DNA from 3 places in the Flavivirga eckloniae genome. Region 1 is predicted to be linked to each of the others. Evidence: riboswitches for the same ligand, from Rfam matches in the RefSeq annotation. Region 1 holds a riboswitch; each other region holds the start of a gene.

What was found. A riboswitch is a leader RNA that binds a small molecule or an ion and turns the genes downstream of it on or off. The one in region 1 is predicted to bind cobalamin.
Region 2: another riboswitch for cobalamin. It lies ahead of nrdG (anaerobic ribonucleoside-triphosphate reductase activating protein); the one in region 1 lies ahead of C1H87_RS19835 (TonB-dependent receptor plug domain-containing protein).
Region 3: another riboswitch for cobalamin. It lies ahead of C1H87_RS22325 ((2Fe-2S) ferredoxin domain-containing protein); the one in region 1 lies ahead of C1H87_RS19835 (TonB-dependent receptor plug domain-containing protein).

Annotation. Positions count from the first base shown of each region.
Region 1 is NZ_CP025791.1:4,837,648-4,843,059, reverse strand. It holds gene C1H87_RS19835 (TonB-dependent receptor plug domain-containing protein) at 125-1,987, opposite strand; cobalamin riboswitch at 2,055-2,311, opposite strand; gene C1H87_RS19830 (bifunctional adenosylcobinamide kinase/adenosylcobinamide-phosphate guanylyltransferase) at 2,401-2,904, shown strand; gene cobT (nicotinate-nucleotide--dimethylbenzimidazole phosphoribosyltransferase) at 2,917-3,945, shown strand; gene C1H87_RS19820 (adenosylcobinamide-GDP ribazoletransferase) at 4,029-4,790, shown strand; gene cobC (alpha-ribazole phosphatase) at 4,775-5,344, shown strand.
Region 2 is NZ_CP025791.1:5,275,088-5,280,499, reverse strand. It holds gene C1H87_RS21815 (AraC family transcriptional regulator) at 193-1,077, shown strand; gene C1H87_RS21810 (outer membrane beta-barrel protein) at 1,351-2,589, shown strand; cobalamin riboswitch at 2,703-2,900, shown strand; gene nrdG (anaerobic ribonucleoside-triphosphate reductase activating protein) at 3,031-3,483, shown strand; gene nrdD (anaerobic ribonucleoside-triphosphate reductase) at 3,487-5,355, shown strand.
Region 3 is NZ_CP025791.1:5,416,039-5,421,450, forward strand. It holds gene C1H87_RS22305 (cobyric acid synthase) at 1-298, shown strand, start outside; gene C1H87_RS22310 (pyridoxal phosphate-dependent aminotransferase) at 292-1,299, shown strand; gene cbiB (adenosylcobinamide-phosphate synthase CbiB) at 1,290-2,222, shown strand; gene C1H87_RS22320 (AAA family ATPase) at 2,223-2,750, shown strand; cobalamin riboswitch at 2,766-2,961, shown strand; gene C1H87_RS22325 ((2Fe-2S) ferredoxin domain-containing protein) at 3,049-3,846, shown strand; gene cobA (uroporphyrinogen-III C-methyltransferase) at 3,846-5,390, shown strand; gene C1H87_RS22335 (sirohydrochlorin chelatase) at 5,395-5,412, shown strand, end outside.

The DNA.
Region 1 (5,412 bases):
AACAATAAACGCTCTCAAAATATACAGAGAGCGTTTTTTAATTACTATCATTGTTTACTTATAAATAATGCCACCGTTTTAGTGGCATTTAAATAAAGTGTTTAAGTTACAGGTATTAACCTTTCTATAAGGTTAACTGAAAGCCTATTCTAACATTTCTTCCTTTAGTTACATAGCCTGGAACGTCTTGATAATCTTCATTCAAAACGTTGTCGATACCTCCAAAGAATTTTATTTTGTCTTTTAAAGCCTTATGGCTTAAGTATAGATTAACTAAACTAAAACTTTCCAAAGGAGGCACAAAACTGTTTTCAAATCTATCATGCACGTACTGGTACGACAAAGAAGCAAACGTCGTTTTGCAAAGATTGTAACCTATCTGTAAATTTCCTTTATGTTTAGGTATTCTACGAGCTAAACTTTCTTTATACTCTGTAAATGCATAGTTAGCCGAAATAGATAGTTTCTCTAATGGCGTGGCATTAACTTCAACCTCTACACCTCTAGCATTCAATTTATCGGTTGCATTTACATATCCGCCATCAATCCATAATACCGTGTTTTTTTCTTCCCTATTAAAGAAAAGCCCAGTAATTCTAAAATCGTTGTTCAATTTAAACTCTACTCCAGTTTCAATAGTTCTATTTTCTTCTGGTTCTAAATCTGGGTTTGGACCAAAAGAACCAAACAATTGAGATAAAGAAGGTGTGATAAATGATGTACTATAAGATCCAAAAACTTTTGTATAACCCTCGTCATTTGATTTTATGGTGAACGATGGGTTTAAATTATATGTAAAATGGGAACCATATTCGCTGTGATTATTTAACCTTCCACCAGCGTTAACATTTAATCCAAAATCTGATACAAAAACAAAATTTAAATAAGGGTCAATATTTGTAAATGATTCTTCTTCAACAAAATCAGCTTTACTATCTATAACATTTAGTCCAACAATGGTATAAAACATTTTATCAAACACATACTTATTATAGGCATCTATAACATAGTTTTTTGATTTGAATATTGACGGAAAAGCAGAAATAAATTCCCTATCATATTCACTAAAAGCCGCATTTAAATTAACACTACCATTTCTATACTTATACTTTGAAGACAATCCAGCTCTAAATTGCTTGTTTTTGAATTCATCATCAGTATCTACTAAATTAAAATCCGCATCAAATCCATCAAAACCAGATTTTAAATCTGAAAAATTCCCATAAACATTTAAAGATAACGCTTTGTTAAACCTATAGCCCAAGTTAACATCAACCCCATACTTTGAATATGCATCTTTTTCATTAGTATCACTAATTGCAGCAGAAAGCCCATCGGTATATTGATTGCTAAACGCTGCTCGGTAAGTAAACTTATTTAGAGTACCATTAAAAGCAACACTATTATTAAAATCTGCAATGTCATAATTTTGATCCGACTCAGACTGATTCGTTCCTAAACTTGAAGCAACAACAGCACTTATCTTTTTAGTTCCAGCTTTTTTAGTTGTTATATTAATAACCGCCGATGCAGCTCCACTACCATATAAAGTACTGGCCGCCCCTTTAATTATTTCGATAGATTCAATTTGACTTAAATTTAAAAGCCTAAAATCATAAGCCCCGCTAAGCTGCGACGGATCACTTACTTGTACACCATCAATTAAAACTAAAACCTGACGGTTACGTCCACCACGAATATAAACGTCTAAATTTTGTCCGGCGTTACTCCTACTCCCGTTAATTTCAATACCCGATTTCGTGTTGATTAATTCCGAAACCGTTCTTCCTTGGTTTCTTTCAATTTCTTGCTTAGAAATCTTAATAACTGTTTTTCCTGAATTTTCACGTTTCAATTTAAATCTTGAATCTGTGATTACAACTTCATCAAGTTGTTCTAAATTAGTTGAATCCTGCTCCTGTTGAGCAAAACCAATTAAAGATACACCAAAACACAGTGCCCCAAAAACATTTAATTTTTTGTTCATTACAATGAATAATTAATCGAGAGATCGCATGTATATCATACGCAAACTTTTGTCCCGAAAGTTTAACTTATTTGTTTTGAAAATGGCAGGTCTCCTGACTTGTTTTACGTTATTTTACCTTCCCAGCAAAAAGCCAGTGGTTTTGAAGTTAATAACATCCTCTATCGAGGTACCGAAACAGGTTCGGTTTAAACTTACAGTTGCGGGAACAGTTCAAGAATGAAGAAAATGATTTTAGATATTTAAAATCATAAATCTTTTCACTTGATTCCCTTTTAATCCGTTCAATTAAAATTGAATAGAACCAAAATTCGCTGCAAATATACTAATCCATTTTAGATTTAAAAGTACTCTTGTACTTTATTCATTTAAATATGTAATCTTTGCAAAACCATTAAAATAATTTTCTTCTTATGATTCTTTATATAACAGGAGGCGAACGTTCAGGAAAAAGTAGCTACGCACAAAACTTAGCATTATCGCTTTCAAATTCACCTAAGTATATAGCAACATCTCGTATTTGGGGAGACGACCATAAAAAACGAATTGAGAGACATATTGCAGATAGAGACGAAAGATGGACATCTGTTGAAGAAGAAAAAGCAATTTCTAAAGTAATAAACACAAAAGAGGTCGTTGTTATAGATTGTGTGACTTTATGGCTCACAAATTTTTATATGGACACAAAAAATAATGTTGAAGAAAGCTTAGAATTAGCAAAAGCCGAATTTAATAAATTGCTAGGTTTGGATGCTACCATTATTATTATTTCCAACGAAATAGGTATGGGCGTACATGCCCAGACCGAAATAGGCAGAAAATTCACAGAACTTCAGGGTTGGATGAATCAACACATTGCCAAAAATGCAGATAAAGCGACTTTTATGGTATCTGGAATACCCGTAAAACTAAAATAAAAAACCTACTATATGAATCCTGAATTAGAAACAAAACTTCAGCATAAAATAGATACAAAAACAAAGCCCATTGGCGCTTTAGGTGAACTAGAACGTATCGCTTTTCAAATTGGCTGTATTCAACAAACCGAAAGTCCGAAAATAGAAAAACCGTCGGTTGTGGTATTTGCAGGCGACCATGGCATTGCAACCAAAGGTGAAGTAAACCCTTTTCCACAAGAAGTAACCGCTCAAATGGTTTATAACTTTGTTAATGGAGGCGCAGCAATAAATGTTTTTAGCAATACCAACAACCTAAACTTAAAAATAGTTGATGCCGGAGTAAACCATAAATTTCCCGAAGAGCTCGATATTATTAATGCCAAAATTGACTTTGGTACAAAAAACTATCAAGAAGAACCGGCTATGACGTTAGCCCAATGCGAAAGAGCTTTTAAAGAAGGTGGAGCCATCATATCTCAACTTAAAAATGAAGGCACGAATACTGTTGGTTTTGGAGAAATGGGAATCAGCAATACCTCGTCGGCAGCTTTGCTTATGGCATATTTTACAAAAACACCAATAGCCGAATGTGTAGGTTCTGGCACAGGGCTAGACGGTGAAGGTATTAGTAAGAAACAGGATATATTAACCGAAGTTTTTCAAAAATACGATCCGCAAAATGCTCTGGAAGCTCTGTCAGTTTTTGGTGGTTTCGAAATAGCTATGATCTGTGGTGCTATTTTAAAAGCGGCAGAATTAAAAATGATCATCATTATAGACGGCTTTATTGTAACCGCTGCCTTATTAGCGGCACAGGCCATAAATAAAACAGTTTTAGATTATTGCATATTCGCTCATAATTCGAACGAAAAAGGACATTCAAAAATGTTGGCCTTTTTAAAAGCAAAACCTCTGCTGTCTTTAGGACTGCGATTAGGCGAAGGTACTGGTGCCGCATTAGCCATACCATTAGTGCAGGCTTCAGTAGATTTTTTAAACAACATGGCAAGTTTCGATACTGCTGGCGTAAGTGAAGAAACTAAAGAAAGTTTAGTTTAACGAATTGATGGTCTGCTAAGCAAAACAATTAACCACAAAACTAAATTCGTGAAATTAGCGCCAAAAGTTTTTAAAACCAACAGATGAAAAAAGAACTCCATATTTTCTTAACAGCCATCATGTTTTTCACAAGAATACCCTGTCCTAAATGGGTAGACCATAGTCCAGAATATCTTTCAAAAAGTGCAAAATACTTTTCGTTAGTCGGTATTATTGTTGGTAGTATAGGTGCTCTGGTTTTTTATGGTGTTTCTTTCTTGTTTTCCACCGAAATAGCACTCTTGCTAAGTATGGTTGCCACAATATATGTTACGGGAGCATTTCATGAAGATGGTTTCGCAGATGTTTGCGATGGATTAGGCGGCGGATGGACTAAAGAAAAAATCCTTCTCATTATGAAGGATTCCCGCTTGGGCACCTATGGTGCTGCGGGGTTAGTTTTAATTCTTGCTATCAAATTTTCGGCATTAAGAGAAGTGTCTCCACATGTTATTCCTATTACAATTATTGCCGGGCATAGTTTGAGCAGATTTATTGCTACCACATTAATTTATTCACATCCTTATGTTAGGGATACTGAGGATAGCAAAGCTAAACCAGCCGCCAAAAACATTACTGTAACCATGCTTTTTATTAGCGGTATTTTTGGAATATCACCATTGTTCTTTTTTAATAAGCCCCTAATTTTTATTGCTGTAATTCCATGCTATATGGCAAAAATGTATCTAGGCGCAAAATTTAAGAAATGGTTGGGAGGACAAACTGGTGACTGCGCCGGAGCCGTTCAGCAATTATGCGAAGTTGTATTTTATTTAAGTATTATCGCATTATGGAAGTATATCTAATAAGACATACAACACCTGACATAAAAAAAGGAATATGTTACGGTCAATCCGATTTAAACTTAGCAGACACTTTCTCTAAAGAGTTTAAAGCAATAGAAGAACAAATTCCTAACAATAAAAGTTACAGCATAAAAAGTAGTCCATTAAAACGGTGTGCTTTACTGGCCGAACACCTGGGAAATCCTGTTCTTTTTGACGATCGCTTAAAAGAGTTCGATTTTGGAAACTGGGAAATGAAATCTTGGGACAATATCCCAAAAGATGAATTAAATCTATGGATGAAAGATTTCGTCAACTTTAAAGTTCCAAATGGAGAATCTTATACCGATTTAGCTTCCAGAGTACTAAATTTCTTTGAAGACATCATAAATTCAAATAGCGAACAAGATCTTATAATCGTTACACACGCGGGACCAATGAGAGCTTTTCTGGCATCCATTTTAAATATACCGTTAGAAAAATCGTTTGATATTAAAATTCAATATGGAGATGTTTTTCATCTTAAAAAAGATGGGAATTCTTGGAAGCTTCTTTCTGAAATAGCGTTAGAGTAAATTCTATTTAAGCAAATAGTAAATTTTGTCATTCCTGCGGCATGTGCTGAACTAGTTTCAGTAAGGCA
Region 2 (5,412 bases), 440 kb from region 1:
CTTTCAATTGATCTGTTTAAATAGTAAACATTTTATAATATGACAACCAATGCCCCTAATAAGTTACATAATAAATGATTAATTTTTATTTTTCATGATCATGAAATAAAAACAATTCAGCAAGTTTGGAAAAGTCTATATCTTAATTAGTGAATACATTTGTCATACTATTATTTAACTCATACGACAAGAATGAAGCTCGAGCAAAACAACAAAGCGTTTTACAATCAAAAGCTAAATATCATTGTAGAATACATACACAATCATTTAGATAGTAAGATAGATATTAAAACGCTGGCCGAGATCTCACATTTTTCGCCGTTTCATTTTCATCGTATTAGTAGAGCGTTATTAGGAGAACCCATTGGAGCATATATTTCCAGAACACGTGTAGAAACTGCTGCAAAAATGATTCGATATACCTCTTTAGATATTGAAAGCATTGCTTATAGTGTTGGCTTTGAAACACCTTCATCCTTATCTAAAAAATTTAAAAATTATTTTGGTGTAACTCCCACTGCGTATCGCAAAAACAAATCATTCACAATTAAAAAAAAGACGATTATGGGAACAACATCCAATACAGAAAACAACAAAATTTTAAACATTAAAAAACCAAAAATCCTGGACATAGAAGATAAAAAATGTATCTATGTGCGTATGCAGGGCCCTTATAAAACATTAGACTATCCTGGGGCATGGAAAAAACTTTGGGGCGTGGTAAAAGAACAAAAACTATTTACAGCAGGCATAGAGCATTTAGGATTGCCATATGATGACCCAAAAGTAACCGATGACGATAAGATCAGGTACGACTCGTGTTTAGTAATACATAAAGACGCCAAAGCTGTAGACGACATTGGTGTTAAAACACTTAAAGGTGGTAAATTTGCCGTGTTTTTATACCAAGGAAGCTATGATTTCTTTGCCGACGTATATAACTATATTTTTAACGAATGGCTTCTAAATAATGAATATGAATTGCGCGATGAAACTGTTAGAGAAAAATACATTAGCAATCCGGAACGTGTAGAACCTCACAAGCTTAAAACAGAATTTTATATTCCAATAAAATAGATTTTTAGAAGACTTTCTTCATATTTCAAAATTAAAAGGTGTGTTATAGCTTTAACCACCTTTTAGCTAATAAATAATTTCATACTAATCGAATAATGCTATTTCGTGTTTCAATTACCATTATTAATAAAACCTCTATTAAGCAATGTATTGTTTTTTTATTAAAAACACTTTCAAAATTGTAAGTTTTTAAAATTAAATTTCCTTTAAAAAGACTACATTTGGTTCTTAAAATATTAAACGCCTACTCTCAAACCCTAAATCAATTATTCGATGTTATTATCAATAAAAGATCACTTATTATTACTTTTCGTTACAATTTTAGGCCTTAATTGTTATTCTCAAATTTCTTTTGAAAAAGGATATTACATAGACAATTCCGGACAAAAAGTTGAATGTCTAATCAAAAACATAGACTGGAAAAACAATCCGAAAGATTTCGAATACAAGCTATCGGAAACTAGTGATATAAAAAACACCAATATTAGCTACGTTCGGGAATTTGGAATTTATAATGACTCAAAATACATAAGAGAGCAAGTAAAAATAGATCGATCTAGAGAAAGTATTGATAATTTAAGTCGTAGTAGTGAACCCATATTTAGTGAAGAAAAACTCTTTTTAAAAGTATTGGTTGAGGGTAAAGCCAATTTATACCTATATGTAGATGAAAATTTAAGACGATATTTCTACAATAAAGAAGACTCTAATATTGAGCCATTAATTTATAAAAGGTACAACACTTTAGACTATTACTACATAAAGGAAAATGTCCAATTTAAACAACAATTATGGAATGATTTAAAGTGTTCTATAATTGAAATGAAACGAGTTGAAAACTTAAAGTATAAAAAGAACAGTTTAATATCTTTTTTTACCGATTACAATAGATGTAATAATTCAGACTTTACAAATTATAATGAAAATAAAAAAAGAGATTTATTCAATCTATCTATTAGACCTCGCTTGAACAACGCTTCTTTAAAAATAGAGAATACCAGATCAAACTTTACAGATACCGATTTAGGAAGTAAATTAAACTTCGGCTTTGGTATTGAAGCAGAATACATATTACCCTTTAATAAAAATAAATGGTCCATTTCAATCGAACCAACTTATCAAAGTTTTAAATCTGAAAAAACAACTAATGCAAATAACATATCTGGAGGGAGTTTAACAACAAAAGTCGCTTATAGTTCTATTGAAATCCCCTTGAGTTTAAGGCACTATTTTTTCCTTAATGATGATTCTAAGATTTTCGCAAATGTTTCCTATGTATTCGATGCAAACCTAAACTCATCAGTTGAATTTATAAACACCAATAATATTGTTTTTAGTACTCTAGATATTCAAACTCGAACTAATTTGGCCTTTGGAGTAGGTTATAAAATCTATGATACATACAGTTTAGAAGTGAGGTATCAAACGCGCAGAGAACTTTTAGGAGAATATGTTTTTTGGAATTCAAACTATCAAACATTATCAATCATTTTTGGTTATTCAATATTCTAAAAACCCAACGTACATTACTGGTAAACAACAGTTAAAATAGGTAGCTACATAACCTGTTCATAAGTTGTTTAATAACTAAAAAAGTAAACTCTAAATACAGAAAAAAGCCTTTTTATCTTTGAATAGAATTTGGTTCTAATACAATTTTCTATTGTTAGGATTAAAATGGGAATCAGGTGAAAAACCTGAACTGTTCCCGCAGCTGTAAACTCTATAAATGGTTCTACATTCTTAGTCACTGTTCTCCAACCGAACGGGAAGACGTAACAACCAGAGTAAGTCAGAAGACCTGCCATATTCAATATAAGTCACGCTTTCGGGAAAAAAGCGAATGGCACGGTGTATTCCTTTATCGAATAAACGTACCTTTTTTTATGACAAGTTAGTAATGTTCAAGTAATACAATTCTATGTATTGCAAATGGATATAATTTGGTAAAAACTGTATTACTCTAATTTAGAAATAGTATTTCAGGAAGTTCCAGGAGAAGTGAGCATTTGCTTTACTATCTCTGGTTGTGGTATACGCTGTAAAGGCTGCCACTCCCCTAACCTTTGGAAAAAAGGTAGCGGTCAATTACTATCTAAAAGTTTCTTTAAAACCATCTTAGACAAATATAAAGGCATGGCGAGTTGTGTCCTGTTTATGGGAGGAGAATGGCACAAAGAAGACCTAATTAGTTATTTAAAATGTGCTCAAAAAAACGGATACAAAACCTGTCTCTATTCTGGAGAAACCAAACTAGATGAAAGCATCTTATCTCAACTTACTTGGGTAAAAACAGGACCATGGATAGAGCTACTTGGAGGCTTGGATAGCCCAAAAACCAATCAAAAATTCATTGAAGTAAAAACCAACAACACATTAAATCATTTATTCTTAAAAAACTATTAAGCCATGATTAGATTAACAAGCGAACAGATTTCTAAAAAAATTAGCTTTATTGAAAATTACATTTCTGCAAGTAATGCAGCAGACGGATCTAAAATGGACGCAAATGCCAATGTATCCAACAAAAATATTGCTACCATGGAAGCCGAATTGAACAAGGATATTAATGTTCAAGTAAACAGACAACTGGTAAAAAACAAAATAGAAAATCTTTTTGGTAAAGATCTGGCCAATGAATATATCAGGCAAATAGAAGAGCATGAAATATATGTGCATGACGAAACCTCTTTAAAACCTTATTGCACCTCTATTAGTATGTATCCTTTTTTATTCGATGGATTAACCAAACTTGGCGGAGAAAGCAAGGCGCCACAACATCTGGAAAGTTACTGTGGCGAATTTGTTAATCTTGTTTTTGCTGTTAGTTCGCAGTTTGCGGGTGCTCTGGCCACTGTTGAGTTTTTATTGTATTTCGACTATTTCGCCAGAATTGATTTTGGAGATGATTATTTAAATACCAATACAAAAACAGTGGAAAACCACCTTCAACATGCCGTTTATGCCATTAATCAACCAGCAGCTGCTCGTGGGTATCAATCTGTTTTTTGGAATATTTCCCTGTACGATGAACAATATTTCAATAGTATGTTTGGCGATTTTGTATTTCCAGATATGACCAAGCCGCAATGGGAAAGCTTAAAGAACCTACAGCAGTTTTTTATGAAATGGTTTAACAAAGAAAGAGAAAAAGCAGTACTCACATTTCCTGTAGTTACAGCAGCTATGTTGGTAAAAGAAGGCAAACCCGTTGATACAGCATTTGCAGATATGTGCGCCACAGAATTAAGTGAAGGAAATTCTTTTTTTATTTATCAATCGGAAAGTGCCGATAGCTTAGCATCATGCTGTAGACTAAGAAACGAAATTAGCGATAATACATTTAGCTATTCGCTTGGTGCAGGAGGTGTATCTACAGGTTCTATAAATGTGATCACCTTAAACATGAATCGCCTAGTCCAAAAACAACTTGACTTAAAAACCGAAATACAAAAAATCCAGAAATACCAGGTGGCCTATCGTAAACTAATCGAAGAATATAAAGAAGCTGGTATGCTACCAGTTTATGATGCCGGATTTATTTCGTTAGACAAACAATTTTTAACCATAGGCATTAACGGTATGGTTGAAGCTGCCGAAAGTCAGGGCATTAAACCAGAAAACAGTGCCGTTTACAAAGCATTTGTAAGCAGGCATTTAAAAATAATTTATGATACCAATAAAGAGGCAAAAAAAGAATATGGTTATATGTTTAACACCGAGTTTGTACCTGCTGAAAATTTAGGTGTTAAAAATGCAAAATGGGATAAGGAAGATGGTCTGTTCGTACCAAGAGATTGTTATAATTCTTATTTCTATGCTGTTGAAGATGATTCTGTTAATCCATTAGACAAAATAATGCTTCATGGCAACGAGATGATACAATATTTAGATGGAGGTTCTGCCCTTCATTTAAATCTTGAAGAAGCACCAAATAAAGAAGGCTTTTTAAAATTAATTCATGCCACAGCACAAACCGGATGCAACTATTTCTGTTTTAATATTAAAATAACCATTTGTAACGAATGTGCCAACATAGATAAAAGAACACTACAAAAATGCAGTAAATGCGATTCTAAAAATGTGGATTATGGCACAAGAGTAATTGGGTATTTAAAACGCGTTTCAAATTTTAGCTCTGCACGCCAAAAGGAACATGATTTACGTTTTTATCAATATGATGGCTCCAAAGTTTTAAAAGATCATTTGCAAAACAAGCACACAGAGCAATTAAACAAGTATAAAAAGAATCGACAAGAGGAAGGGATTATAAGCTAATAGCTTTAATTATATATAAAATCCTTCGTAGACATAGGGTTTTGTATATATTTGAAG
Region 3 (5,412 bases), 580 kb from region 1:
TTGCGAAGGTTATGAAATTCACATGGGAGAAACAAATGTTCCAAAAAACAAACATTTAAACGATGTAAATGGTAAAGAAGAAGGCTATTTTGACGGAAATAAAAGTTGGGGTACCTATCTTCACGGAATTTTTGATAATCAAGAAGTCGTTACAGAATTACTTCAAGTAAAATATCCTGATGCCAAAGCTAGAAACTACAAATCATTTAAAGCGGAACAATTTGATAAATTGGCACATTGGATTGATGAAAATTTAGACATGGCAACCATCTTAAAAAATAGCATAGAAAAATGTTAAACGGACACGGTGACGACCTTCATTTGGTAGAAGGGGAAATAAAACACAACTTTAGTTCTAATGTGTATTATAAAGGATGTCCTTCAGGATTAACAGAAGCCATTTTAAGTAATATCCATCACATTCAAAATTATCCTTCTCCAGTTGCTAATGAGCTTAATGATTTGGCAGCAAAAACGTTTCAGCTAAACTCCGATCAATTTTTATTTACCAATGGAGCGACCGAAGCCTTTTACCTAATAGCTCAATTATTTTCTAATAAGAAAGCGGCTATTGTGTCTCCTACTTTTTCAGAATATGAAGATGCATGTAAAATTTTTAAACTCAATTACGAGTTAATTTCACGAACAGATTTAGGAAACACAGACACTGACCTCGTGTTTATTTGCAATCCTAATAACCCCGACGGAACTGTTTTTTCAAAAAAAGAATTGGAGTTTTTATTTAAGGAAAAGCCAAATACGACATTTGTTATTGATGAAGCGTATATCGAGTTTACAAATAGTATTGATTCTATCATGCCGCTCACAGAGAATTACAGTAATGTAATTGTGGTACGCTCTTTAACCAAAACATTTACAATTCCTGGGTTGCGTTTAGGCTATATCGTTTCAAGTGCTTCAAACATCGTGAAACTTTTAAGTTTAAAAATGCCTTGGAGCGTGAATTCATTGGCTATAAAAGCAGGTGAATTTATTTTTAACAATTATAAAACACTTCAGTTTAATGCTTCAGAATTACTAACCGAAGCTACCGTTTTTAAAAAACAACTCTCACAATTAGAAGGATTAAACGTTTGTGAAAGCAATACACCCTATTTTTTAGTTCAATTGCAAAATAAATCAGCCAAGGAATTAAAGGAGTTCCTGATAAAAACACACCAAATACTAATTAGAGATGCTACCAATTTTTCTCGATTAAAAGGCGAGTATATTCGGGTCTCTACACAAAGTAAAGAAGCTAATATTAAACTTGTTCAAGCCTTAAAGGAATGGCTTTAAATACTATTTACATATTAATTGTTGCCTTTTGCTTAGATCTGCTTTTTGGTGACCCTAAATGGATGCCACATCTCATTGTTTTCTACGGAAAAGCAATTGCTTTTGGTGAAAAAATAGGTAATAAGGGCAGGGGCAAATTACTAAAAGGCATGTTTTTATCTATTGTATTAATAAGCGCCGCTTTTGTAATGCCGTTGTTAATGATACAATGGCTAAACTCAAAAGGTTTTACTATCCTTAGTATCTTATTTTCAATAGTCATGTTATTTTATTGCTTGGCAAACAAAACATTAATACAAGAAGGAAAGGCTGTTTTTAAAACACTAAAAGATGAAGGTTTAGATGCTGGACGCAAACGTTTATCTTGGATTGTTGGACGAGAAACTAACAACTTAAACGAACAACAAATAAGGATAGCCACTTTTGAAACGATGTCAGAAAATTTAAGTGATGGCGTCATTGCACCACTGTTTTATTTTGCAATATTTGGAATACCGGGTGTAATGGCTTATAAAATGATCAACACATTAGATTCTATGATCGGATACAAAAATGATCGTTATATCCTGTTCGGAAGATTTGCCGCAAAACTAGACGATGTTGTTAATTACCTTCCAGCCAGAATTACTGCCTTTTTAATAGTAATTGTTCGGTTTAAATTAGGAGGCATTCACTTTATTTTAAAAGAAGGGAAAAAACACAGTAGCCCAAATGCAGGCTACCCAGAAGCAGCATTGGCCTATGTTTTAAATTGTCAATTTGGAGGCCCCAATTATTATCATGGGAAATTGGTTGACAAACCATTTATAGGAAGCAACAATCGTGAAATTAAACACGAAGAAATTAAAACCGTTAGTCAAATTAACTACGCAGTAAGTACTTTGTTTTGTATATTAATTATTGTTGTTTTTCTTGTGCTTTAAATGGATAACCTTCAAAAAAAATACATTATTACTGGAGCCCCAGGTACTGGAAAAACGACTTTGATAAATCTCTTAAAGGACAGTGTACCTTGCATGGACGAAGTGTCTAGAAAAGTAATTATTGACGAACAAAAACATGGGAGACATGGGATGCCTTGGCTAGATATCAATCGATTTACCAATCTTGTTTATAAAATAACAAACGAAGAGTTGTCAAATAATAAAGCACTTGTTTGTGATCGTTCTTTACTAGATTTGGAAGCCTACTTAACCGTTGCAGAAAAGGAAATTCCAAACTATTTAAAAACATGTCCTTATCATGAAGTCTATCATAAAAAAGTGTTTTTTGCACCAACTTGGTTTGAGATTTATTGTAAAGACGGACAGAGATTGCAAGAGTTTGATTATTGCCTCAAGTTAGAAAAAGCCCTTTTAGAATATTATAAAAAAAGAGGGTTTGATATTATTATGCTCTCAAAAACATCTCCTTTAAAAAGAGTAGAATTCATTTTGAATTTAATCCTTTAGTTCAAAAAAAAATGATACATTCGTAGCGCTTTTGGTTTCTTATATTTTTTATTAAAAATATAGAATTAAAAGGGAATTTGGTGTAAATCCAAAACTGTTCCCGCAGCTGTAAGCTCTAAAAAAGCTTTTAACATGAAGTCACTGTTCTAAAGAATGGGAAGACGTTAAAAGTAGAGTAAGTCAGAAGACCTGCCTAATGCACAACATAATTTAAACTTTCGGGAATAAAAGTTAAAGTGTTCGATAGCCCATTTCTGGGCTCCTTACTCTTCATTTTTATTTCTTTATAAAAAGTAAGATGGGGAAAAATATAGCCAATACGACACATACCTTTTTCTTTTGCGATGGAGGTTCTTGTAAAAAAGCAGGAAGTGAAGAAGTTGTAAGAACAGCAAGAGCTTATTTACGTAACAATGAGCTTTGGAACAACACACATACCATTAAAACCAGATGTAATGGAAGGTGTGAAGACGCTCCCACATGTATAGTGCATCCTGGAGAATTTTGGTATAAAGAACTGACTCCAGAAAAAATAAATCATATTGTAAAAGGACATATAAATAATGAATGCCCCATTGAAACCGAATTATTGTATCAAAATGGTTGGGAAAAGCAAGCTTCAAATAATGAAAGAGCCCCAATAAAACCAAAACCTTTTGAATTAAAAGATGATAAAGAATTAGGTGAATGCTACATGACAAAAGGGTTTAGCTCAGACCAATACCTATACCCACTATTCTTATACCTGCTCGAAAACCCACAAGGCATAACACTTCATATCCCGAATCAAAACCCAATTCCGTTTAAAGAAATATGCGCTGTAGACTACTCAAAAGAGCACATACTTGAGTTGATAACTAAAACAGACAGCATCCCATTAACTATAGCCGCAGTTCCAAAAGAAAATAAAGAATTACAGCAATCAAAAATTTCTGTTACAGAATATTTTTATCAAAAAGAAACCCAACAAACAGGGATACGTTTCAAGAATAAATTTGGACAAACTTTAGGGAAAATTTCCATCAATTCTAATGAAAGCAGTGTTTGGAATTATTGTACAAAAATTCAGTTACTAAACACAAGCCCAATCGTGTGATGAAAGAACAAATTTCTATACTAGGATTAGGGTGGTTAGGTTTACCGCTTGCTTTAGAGCTACAAAAAAAAGGACATGCAATCAGTGGTTCTGTATCAGGATTAGACAAACTAAAAACCTTTGCAAAATATACGTTTTCCGCAACAAGAATACATGTTGCATCAGATACCATTATTGGCGATTGGGATGCCTTTATATATGAAGCATCTACCATAATCATTAATTTTCCTCCAAAGCGAATTGAAAATATAGAAACCATTTATCCGCTTCAAATCGAACAAATTATTCAACGCACGCCCAAACATGTAAAAGTCATTTTTGTTAGTTCCACGTCTGTATATCAAAACACAAATCGTTTAACAGATGAAACAGAATGCTGTCAACCAGAAAAAGCTTCAGGTATAGGCGTATTAAAAGCAGAGCAATTATTACGAGAGCACTTTGGGAGTAACTTAACCATTTTGCGTTTAGCAGGATTGATAGGCCCTCAACGTCATCCAGGACGGTTTTTAGCAAACAAAAAACATCTAAAAAATCCAAATATTCCTGTGAATCTAATTCATCAAAAAGATGCGATTGGGTTGATCGAGTCCATTATAGACCAACATTATTTTGGAGACATTATCAATGGTTGTGCCGACGAGCATCCTAAGCGGAAAGCATTTTACGAAAAAGCCGCTTTAAAACTGGAGCTACCAGCACCTGTTTTTGAAGACACAGAACATGAAAGCTATAAACTAATTGATAATACAAAATCAAAAAAAGCACTTCATTTTAAGTATGAATATTCTAACCCCGAGTGGATTTTTTCAAAAAGTAAATTACCAGAAATAACGATTGCAGGAGCGGGGCCGGGCAATAAAAATTTATTGACCCTAAAAGCGTTTCATGCACTCCAAAATGCAGAAGTAATACTGCACGATAATTTAGTTTCAGATGAAATTTTAGAGATCAACACCCAAGCAGAAAAGATTTATGTAGGCAAGAAATTTGGCGATGCAGAAAGTCAAGAAAAGAGGCAGAACAACATCAATACGTTAATGAAGAAGCATTGTCTGCAAGGCAAAAGCGTTGTTCGATTAAAATCTGGCGACCCTTATATTTATGGCAGGGCGGCCGAAGAAGTTCGTTATTTAAAACAGCACAAACTACCTTTTACGGTAATTCCGGGAATTTCAGCAGCATTAGCAGCAGCCAATACCGTTAATATTCCCATTACAGAAAGAGGACAATCCAATGCCATTTTAATTTGTACGGCGCATACGGCCGATTATTCTACGGCACAATTAAACGGCATTGCCGAAATGTTAAATGCCGGTAACACATTAGCGCTTTATATGGGCTTAAAAAGCTTGGATAAAATTGTTCCTAAACTAATGGAAGTATGCAAAAACCCCAATATTCCGGTAAATGCAATTTCTAATGTTTCAAGAGATAACGAGGTGTTACTTTCATCAACCTTGGGAAGCATTGAAGACGCTATAAAAAAGCAAGAATTACAAATGCCAGTAGTGTTTTTAATAGGCGTAAAACCAATTAATTAAAACAATGAAAAAAGGAATTTTA